DNA from 2 places in the Romboutsia sp. LXY-2 genome. Region 2 is predicted to be linked to the other one. Evidence: predicted binding sites of a transcription regulator. Region 2 holds the regulator's gene; the other holds the start of a gene.

Region 1 (5,140 bases), on a different contig from region 2:
ATACTTTGGGAACATGCAGGGGACTTAGAAGCACAGTTTGGTTATGATAAAAATATAGGAACTGCTGGATTACTTGTAGGTATGTCTGGCGACTATATAATAGCTGGAGGAGGAGCAAACTTCCCTGATAAGCCAGTAGCAGAAGGAGGAGCTAAAAAACTTTATCCAGATGTTTATGTTTTAAAACAAGATAATGGAAGACTAAAGCAAGTTAACCATACAAAATTAAAATATGAAATAGGATACGGAAGCTCTATAACTACAGATGAAGGAGTTTATTATATAGGTGGAAGTACTGATAGTAAAGAAGCAAACAACGTAACTTTATTTACTGTTGATAAAAAAGGAAACCTTAAAGAAAAGTTAATAGGTGATTTACCTTTTACATTTAGCGATGGAATAGCTGTAAAAGAAGGAAATTCTATATATGTAGGTCTTGGAAAGCAAAATGGTAAGGCAAGCAACAAAATGTATAAGTTTGATATAAAAACAGGTAAGACTACAGAAATAGCAGCTATGCCAGGAGCTGAAACTAGAAATCAAGCTGTAGCTCAAATATTAGGCGATGATTTATATGTATTTAGTGGTGGAGATAAAGTAGCTTACACAGATGGATACAAGTATGATATAGAAGATAATAAATGGGAAAAAGTGTCAGGTGTAAAAATAGATAATAAAGAAATATCTTTACTTGGAGCTAGCTCAGTAAAGCTTAATGAAGATGAAATGTTAGTTATAGGTGGATTTGATAAAACTGTATATGATTATGCAGTAGAACAAATGAACACTTTAAAAGGTGATGAATTATATGCCTTTAAGCAAAAGTACTTTGGTGCAGATCCATCAGAGTTAAGATGGAATAAGAAGGTATTAATATTCAATGCTGAGGAAAATAAGTGGACTACAATTGGTGAAGTACCATTTGATGCACCTTGTGGAGCAGGATTAGTTACTGATGGAAGCAAGGTATATTCTATAAATGGTGAAATAAAGCCAGGAACGAGAACTAATAGAACATATGTAGGAACTATGTTTAATTAATGAATCAATAAACTAATAGATATATTAAATAATTATAGAAAACAAGTTATTATAAAGTGAAATAAGCTAAATAACAAATTTAGGTAAAAGTAATTTGTTACAAATTTAAAAGGTGGTAGGAAGACAATGAATATTTTATGCTTTGGAGACTCTAACACACATGGATATAATCCAGAAAATGGTGGTAGATATAATAGAAATGAGAGATGGACTGGTATTTTACAAAATCTTTTAGGGGAAGAACATTATGTTATAGAGGAAGGTTTAAGTGGAAGAACTACAGTTTTTAGAGATCCACTATTTGAAGGCTTAAGTGGACTTGATTATATAGTTCCGTGCCTTATGACTCATGAACCTCTTGATTTAATTATAATAATGCTTGGAACTAATGATACAAAAGATAGATTTGGGGCTAGTGCTCAGGCTATAACACTAGGATTAGAGAGATTAATAAAAAAGGTTAAATCTTGTGATATAGCTTTTAGAAATAACCAGCCAAAAATATTGGTAGTATCACCGCTACCAATAAGAGAAGAAATAAAAACAGTAGAGTGTTACCATACTATGGGTAAAGATTGTTCTAAGAAGTCTTATGAATTAATACCTCTTTATGAAAAGTCTGCAAAAACACTTGGATGTTATTATTTTAATCCATCGCCTTATGCGATATGCAGTGATTACGACTATATGCATCTTTCAAAAGAAGCTCATGAAACATTAGGAAAGAAGCTATATGAAGTTGTTACTGATATTATAAAGTATTAAACATAAACAGCCCTCGAAAATGGCTATCCTAAACAACAATAAGTTGTTATGGATAGCCATTTTTACTATAATACTATTTTATAAATCTAATTATAAAAGGATACTGATAATCTTCATTTAATCCGTATTTTATCATGCCTATTATTGTAAGAACTAAGTATGCAATGCTAACTATTGGGAGTAAAAATGCTCCAATAACAACAATTATTGAAAGACCTGCTAAAAATTCATAGATTATAAAAGAAATGTGAAAGTTTAGTAAGTTTCTTCCATTTCTATATATATAATTAGAGTCTTTTGATAGTTCTCTCCAAACAAAATAGCATACGATAAATCCAACTACATTAAATAATATTATTGCAGCTGCCATAATAAGCATTAATAGATGTTCTCTTTCTATAGCCTTTGAGTCCATTTTTGCTTGCCTCCATAATTTATATTTGTACACACTATATTATATTTGTATTTGTTTTAGTGGTGAATGATTACAAAAATATAAATTATATTAGAAAAATAGTAATCTCAAAACTGATAGTTTTTTTAGTTAATTTGAGCAACGGACGAAGTCGCTCAAGGGTCGCGAATTTTTTATTTATTATAAAACTAATCCCATAGTTACAATATCAAAATACTCTCCATCTATTAGAGTTTCGTTAACTAATATTCCTTCAGTAACAAAACCACATTTCTCATAAAGATGAATTGCTCTTGGATTATCTTTTCTTACAGATAAGCTGATTTTTGTTGTTATATTATTGTTTTTACACCAATCTATTAGATAGTCCATCATTATTTTTCCTAAACCAATATTACAATATTCTTTGGCTATTACTATTCCTAGAATTCCTACATGCTTTCCTTTTTTCTTTTGATTAGATGATATAGTCCCTATTCCTATTAATTTTGAATCAATTGTAGCTAATACCATTGTATTGTTGTCAGATTGATTAGCAGAGTTTATACTACTTACTTGTTGTTCTTCTGTTACTTGATATTCAGCTTCTCCAAATGAAAGATAAGTTGTTTCTTTGGCAACTTGTTGGTAAAATTCTATTACTTCTTTTGCATCAGATTCATTTGGAAGTCTTAGCGTTATTACTTTTCCATCTTTTGTTTCGTAGTTTATCATTTAATCTCAACCCCTTAATATTTTGATTATTTATATTATACAATTTTTAGTTAAATTTGGAAATTTAATACTCCTTTATTCTTTTGAAGAATGTAATATAGGGTCTTTAAGTAGGTCATAGGTCGTGTATTCACCTGAGAAAATTTGATCTAGGTAATCTATGATTATTGGATTTAGGGTTATATATAAGGTGTTAATTAGTATGTAAACACTTTCTATAGGAGCGAGTTTTATGTGAAATCCGTTGTCTACTAGACTTAGCTTTATTTTTCCTAAATTATTTATTGCTGATTTTGTTTGAGATTTTATATCTTCAAAATCTATTGTTGTGTTGTTTAAATTATTTAAAAGTTGATTTATATCTATTTCTAAGTCTGAAGATTGATTTTTATCAAGTTGTGATTTAAAGGCTTCATCAATTATATAGTAAAGAATTACTTTTTCTAAAAAAGGAAGCTTTGTAGGTGAATTTGCTATTATATTTGGTATATAAAATTTCATATTTATATTAATCTCCTGGTTAAAATTTATTTGATATTTTAGGTTCTAATGTATAGATTATAAAAAATATAATAAATAATTACAAGGTTTGGCCTTATTAATACTTAAGATATATAAATGGAGTATATAGAAAAAAGACTTATATATTAAAAAAAATAATTATTAGCACTCTATACTTGACACTGCTAACAAAATTATTATAATAATAAATATAAGGGAAAAAAGAAACACAGGAGGAGATATTATGTTAAATCAAAAAGGTAGTATATCAATACATACGGAGAATATTTTTCCAATAATAAAGAAATGGTTATACTCTGATAAGGATATCTTCATCAGAGAGCTAATAAGTAATGGGTGTGATGCTGTTAATAAACACAAAAAACTTATTGCACTTGGAGAAATACAGGGGCAAGGAAATCAAGATTATAAAGTGACTGTAAAAATAGATAAAGAAAATGGTACGCTTATATTTGAAGATAATGGTATAGGTATGAGCGCTGATGAAGTTAATAAATATATAAATCAAGTTGCATTTTCTGGTGCAGAAGATTTCTTCAATAAATACAAGGATAAGATGAATGAAGAAAATGATATAATAGGTCACTTTGGATTAGGATTCTATTCTTCTTTCATGGTATCTAAAAAAGTTCAAATAGATACTTTATCTTATAAAGAAGATTCTAAACCTGTAAGATGGGTAAGTGAAGGTGGACTAGAATATGAAATAAGTGAAAGTGACACTAGAGACACTAGAGGTACTACAATTACTTTATACTTAGAAGATGATAGCAAGGAATTTTTAGAAGAATATACAGTAAGAAGTATAGTAGATAAGTATTGTTCATTCTTACCTGTAGATATATATTTAGAAACAATTAAAGAAAAATCAGATGAAGTTAAGGATGAAAACAAAGAGGAAGTAGTAGAACCAAAACCAATAAACGATACACATCCATTATGGTTAAAATCACCTAAGGATTGTACTGATGAAGAATACAAAGAGTTTTATAGAAAAGTATTTAGAACTTTTGACGAGCCATTATTCTGGATACATCTAAATGTTGATTATCCATTTAACTTAAAAGGTATATTATACTTCCCTAAATTAAAGAACGAGTTTGAACTTATAGAAGGTAAGGTTAAGCTATACAACAACCAAGTATTTGTTGCTGATAATATAAAAGAAGTAATACCTGAGTTTTTATTACTATTAAAAGGTGTAATAGATTGTCCAGACTTACCTCTAAATGTATCTAGAAGTTTCTTACAAAATGATAAAGATGTAAGTAAAATATCTAAGCATATTGTTAAGAAAGTTGCTGACAAACTTAAATCATTACACAAAAATGAAAAAGAAAATTACGAAAAATTCTGGGATGATATACAAGTATTTATCAAGTTTGGGTGCTTAAAAGATGAAGGATTCTATGATAAGGTAAAAGATAGTATATTATTTAAAACTATAAACTCTGAGTATGTAACGTTAAATGAATACTTAGAAAAAGCTAAAGAAAAACATGAAAATAAAGTATTCTATGTAAGTAATGAACAGCAGCAAGCTCAATATATAAAATTATTTAAGGATTATGAATTAGATGCTGTAATACTTGATTCTACAATAGATAATCACTTTATTTCATTTGCAGAATATAAAAATCAAGGTGTTAGTTTCAATAGAATAGATGCAGATTTATCTGATAT
Region 2 (5,140 bases):
GTATGATGGTTTATATTGAAGAAATATACGGAAAAAAATTAGGATTTTTAACTGGTTGGATGCAAACAGTTTTATTCTTCCCAGGTACAATTGCAGCATTAGCAGTGATATTTGCTAAGCAAGTTGCAGAGTTATTAGGCTATAATGCAGGAAACATGTCAGTGGTACTTCCTGTAGCAATTGCAATAATATTATTTTTAGCATTATTAAACACTATAGGATCTTCAATGGGAGGTGCTATACAAACTGTATCTACAGTAGCGAAATTATTACCTTTAATATTAATAATGGTATTTGGATTTATAAAAGGAAATGGAAATCCTGTACTTGAACCGATGGTAGGATCTGGAGTAACAGTAACAGTAACAGGAGCAGTAGGACAAGTATTAATAGCGACTTTATTCGCATATGATGGATGGATAAATGTTGGTGCAATAGCTGGAGAAATGAAAAATCCTGATAAGGACTTACCAAGAGCTATTGTAGGTGGATTATCTATAGTTATGGCAGTATATATAATAATAAATCTAGCATATTTATGGGTAGCCCCAGCTGGTGAGTTAGCTACTGCTACAGCGCCTGCAGCATTAGTTGCAACAAAAATATTTGGAGATATAGGTGGTAAAATAATAACTGTTGGTATACTAATATCTGTATTTGGAACACTAAATGGATATTTATTAACAGGACCAAGAGTACCATATACATTAGCTAAACAAAATACATTACCATTTAGTTCTAAGTTTGAAAAATTAAACAAAGGTGGAGTTCCGGCTAATGCAATATGGTTAGTAGCGATATTAGCATGTTTATATGCATTATCTGGTCAATTCAATCTTTTAACGGACTTAACAGTATTTATAATTTGGGTATTCTACGTATTAACATTTATAGGTGTTATGAAGCTTAGAAAAGAACAACCGAACTTAAATAGACCTTATAGAGTGCCTCTATATCCAATAATACCGCTAATAGCAATAGCTGGTGGATTATTTGTAATAGTAAATCAACTTTTTACTGCTACAGCAATAGCATTAGGTGGTATAGTTGTAACTCTAATAGGTATACCAGTATATTCATATATGAGTAAAAAATAGATAAAAACTAATATAGGATATCTCACATAAATATAATTTGATGAGATATCCTATTTCTTTTAATCAAATACTATAGAAAGTTTATCTATAATAGGTTAATGTATTTATATAGTAAGAATATAGTGATTGATTTTTAATCAATAGAGGAAAGAGGGCTAATATGTTAGGATTATATGTACATATACCATTTTGTATAAGTAAATGTAAATACTGTGATTTTAATTCGTACAAAATGAACAAAATGTCTAAGGAAACTTATTTAAGTGATTTAAAGATAGAAATGTCTATGTATAAAAATGAATTAGAAAAAAATAATATTAAAGATGAAATTAGCAGTGTATTTTTGGGTGGAGGTACACCTAGTATATTAAGTGGCGAAGAATTAAAAGAGATATTTAAAAATATCTATGAAAATTTTAATATAAAAGAAGATGCAGAAATAACAATAGAATGTAATCCTGGTACCATTACAAAAGAAAAGCTATTAGCTATGAAAGAAATAGGAATAAATAGACTTAGTATAGGATTACAAGCAGTACAAAATCACCATCTAGAAAATATTGGTAGGATACATACGTATGAAGAGTTTGAAAAAAACTATAAAGAAGCTATTGAAGTCGGATTTGATAATATAAATATAGATCTTATGTATTGTTTACCAAATCAAAGTATTGATGATTGGAAGGAAACATTAGAAAAAATTATAACATTAAATCCATCACATATTTCGGCATATTCTCTTATATTAGAAGAGGGTACACAGCTATATGATATGTATGAAAAAAATGAGTTTGAGTTAATTGACGAAGATACAGATATTAATCTTTATAACCATACAATAGAATATCTAAAGGAGAAAGGTTATTATCAGTATGAAATTTCAAATTATGCAAAACCTAATAAAGAGTGTAAACATAATATTTTATATTGGAAGTGTGACTCATACATTGGATTAGGTCCTGGTGCTTCTGGGTATTTAAATAATGTAAGATATAACAATGTAGAGGGGTTAAGTGATTATCATGAGAAAATCATGAATAATGAAAAGCCAATAGACCATAAAGAAAATTTAAGTAATGAAGATAAGATACAAGAAAAAATATTTATGGGACTAAGAATGAACGAAGGTATAAAATATGAAGACTTTAAAAATCAATTTAATATTGATTTTAAAAATAAATATGAAAGTCAAATAGATAAATTAACACAAAGAAATTTAATAAAAGAAAGTAAAGATGGAATAAAGCTTACGCAAAAAGGCAGAGAAATCTCAAATAGTGTATTTGTAGAATTTATATAATATCTTAAAAGTGTTGACAAAATAAATTTATAGTGGTATATAATATATATAATCTTTTTAGCACTCGGAAAAAGTGAGTGCTAACAGCGAGGAGGTGCTATATGGAACTAAATGAAAGAAAACTTAATATCCTCAAAGCGATAGTTAAAGATTATATAGAAACAGCAGAAGCTGTAGGGTCTAGAACTATATCAAAAAAACATGATTTAGGGATTAGTGCTGCTACCATTAGAAATGAAATGGCTGACTTAGAAGAGTTAGGTTATCTTATTCAACCGCATACTTCAGCTGGTAGAGTACCTTCGGAAAAAGGCTATAAGTTATATGTAGATTTATTAATGGCTCAAAGTGAGTTAAGCTTACAAGAGAAGGTATTAATAGAGAAAGCCGTACAAGACAACGTAAATCATATAAAAGATTTAATTCATGAGACCTCTAAGCTATTATCTCAGCTTACTAACTATACTACTGTTGCTGTAACAAAAAGTATGACAAACCACAGTATAATTAAGCATATACAGTTAGTTTCAATGAATGATAATAATATATTGCTTATAGTAGTTACGGATAAGGGAGATATAAAAAATGCTAATTTAGCTACAAATGTTTATTTAGATCAATCTAAATTAAATTTAATCTCTGATAATCTTACTAAAAAACTTTCAGGGAAGACTATAACAGATTTAGATGATAGATTAATAGCATTTATTAAATATGAAATAAGTGAGTATTCTGCATTAATAGATGAGCTTGTAGATGCATTAAACTTTAATATGTCAGATGAAGACCTTGCAGTAACTTTAAATGGAGCTACTAATATATTCAGTTATCCTGAATTCAATGATGTAATAAAGGCCAGATCTTTCTTGAATATGCTTGAACAAAAAGAAACAGTGGCACAAATGATTAAATCAAAAGGAATTCAAAAAGATAATGTTAATATAATTATAGGTAGTGATAATGAATGTAATGTTGCTAAAGATTGTAGTATTGTAACAGCAACTTATAATATAGGCTCTGACATGATGGGACGGATAAGCTTTATAGGTCCTACAAGAATGGATTATGCCAAAATTTATGCAATAATCAACTACATGAGCTTATTGCTTAATAAAAAATAAACTGAGGGGTGTAGTATCTTGGAAGAAAAAAATATACATCAAGAAGAAATAAATGAAGAAAAAGATACTTCAATTAATGAGGAGCCAAAGGCTGAAGAAGTTAATGAAGAAGTAAATGAAGAAACTAGTAATGATGATAATGTTAGAGACATAAACTCAAAACTTGAAGAAAAAAAGCTACAAGATGAGTTAGATGAAGTTAACGAACAATATCAAAGATTACAGGCTGAATATGCAAACTATAGAAGAAGAACTCAACAAGAGAAAGAAACGATAGGATTATTTGCAAATGAAAAGATAGTAACTGACTTAGTGCCAGTTATAGATAGTATGGAAAGAGCTCTTGAAGCTTGTGAAGATAAAGAAAATAGCATGTATAAAGGTATAGACCTTGTACACAAGCAGTTATTAAGTACACTTACAAAATTTGGTGTTGAAGAAATAGAAGCTCAAGATCAAGATTTTGATCCAAATCTACATTTAGCAGTAATGCAAGAAAGTGTAGATGGAGTAGAACCAAACAAAGTAGTAATGGTTCTTCAAAAAGGATATAAGCTAGGAACTAAAATAGTAAGACCTACTATGGTAAAAGTTTCTTGCTAGTTAAAATAAATTAAAAAATAAAACTATTAAAATTAATATATAATTTTAGGAGGATTCAATCATGGGAAAAATAATAGGAATAGACTTAGGAACAACTAACTCTTGTGTTGCTGTTTTAGAAGGTGGAGAGCCACAAATAATAGCAAACAACGAAGGTATGAGAACAACTCCATCAGTTGTTGCATTCACTAAGGATGGAGAAAGAATAGTAGGAGAGCCAGCTAAAAGACAAGCTGTAACAAATGCAGATAGAACAATAATATCAATAAAAACTCACATGGGTACAGACCACAAAGTTGACATAGATGGTAAAGGATATACTCCACAAGAAATATCAGCTATAACATTACAAAAATTAAAGGCTGATGCTGAAAGTTACTTAGGTCAACCTGTAACAGAAGCTGTTATAACAGTTCCAGCTTACTTCACAGATGCTCAAAGACAAGCAACTAAAGATGCAGGTAGAATAGCAGGTCTTGATGTTAAGAGAATAATAAATGAGCCAACTGCAGCAGCACTTGCATACGGAATGGACAAATTAGATCAAGAAAAGAAAATATTAGTATTCGACTTAGGTGGAGGAACATTTGACGTATCTATACTTGAAATAGGAGATGGAACTTTTGAAGTTTTAGCTACTGCAGGTAACAATAGATTAGGTGGAGATGACTTCGACCAAATAGTAATAGATTACTTAGCTGATGAATTTAAAAAAGCTGAAGGTGTAGATTTAAGAAATGATAAGATGGCTCTTCAAAGATTAAAAGAAGCTGCTGAAAAGGCTAAGAAAGAATTATCTTCAACTATGTCTTCAAACATAAACTTACCTTTCATAACAGCTACAGCTGAAGGACCAAAGCACTTAAATATAGACTTATCAAGAGCTAAGTTTGAAGAATTAACAAGAGGTTTAGTAGAAAAAACTATGGAACCAACTAAGAGAGCATTACAAGATGCAGGGCTTTCTACAAGTGAAATAGATGATGTATTATTAGTAGGTGGATCTACAAGAATACCAG

Evidence for each region. The regulator HrcA, encoded in region 2, represses chaperone genes, less so after heat shock. The targets are predictions, from matches to a motif close to TTAGCACTCNNNNNNNNNGAGTGCTAA.
Region 1: htpG (molecular chaperone HtpG) is a predicted target of HrcA. The motif match lies at 3,599-3,625, and genes of this name have one in related genera.

What each region holds. Positions count from the first base shown of each region.
Region 1 is NZ_JBKFGI010000001.1:259,866-265,005, reverse strand. Features, by position in the region: gene ACI48P_RS01220 (cyclically-permuted mutarotase family protein) at 1-1,041, shown strand, start outside; gene ACI48P_RS01215 (SGNH/GDSL hydrolase family protein) at 1,168-1,806, shown strand; gene ACI48P_RS01210 (DUF4870 domain-containing protein) at 1,880-2,221, opposite strand; gene ACI48P_RS01205 (N-acetyltransferase family protein) at 2,402-2,935, opposite strand; gene ACI48P_RS01200 (hypothetical protein) at 3,011-3,436, opposite strand; gene htpG (molecular chaperone HtpG) at 3,681-5,140, shown strand, end outside.
Region 2 is NZ_JBKFGI010000006.1:405,975-411,114, reverse strand. Features, by position in the region: gene ACI48P_RS13150 (APC family permease) at 1-1,097, shown strand, start outside; gene hemW (radical SAM family heme chaperone HemW) at 1,258-2,397, shown strand; gene hrcA (heat-inducible transcriptional repressor HrcA) at 2,499-3,518, shown strand; gene grpE (nucleotide exchange factor GrpE) at 3,537-4,121, shown strand; gene dnaK (molecular chaperone DnaK) at 4,183-5,140, shown strand, end outside.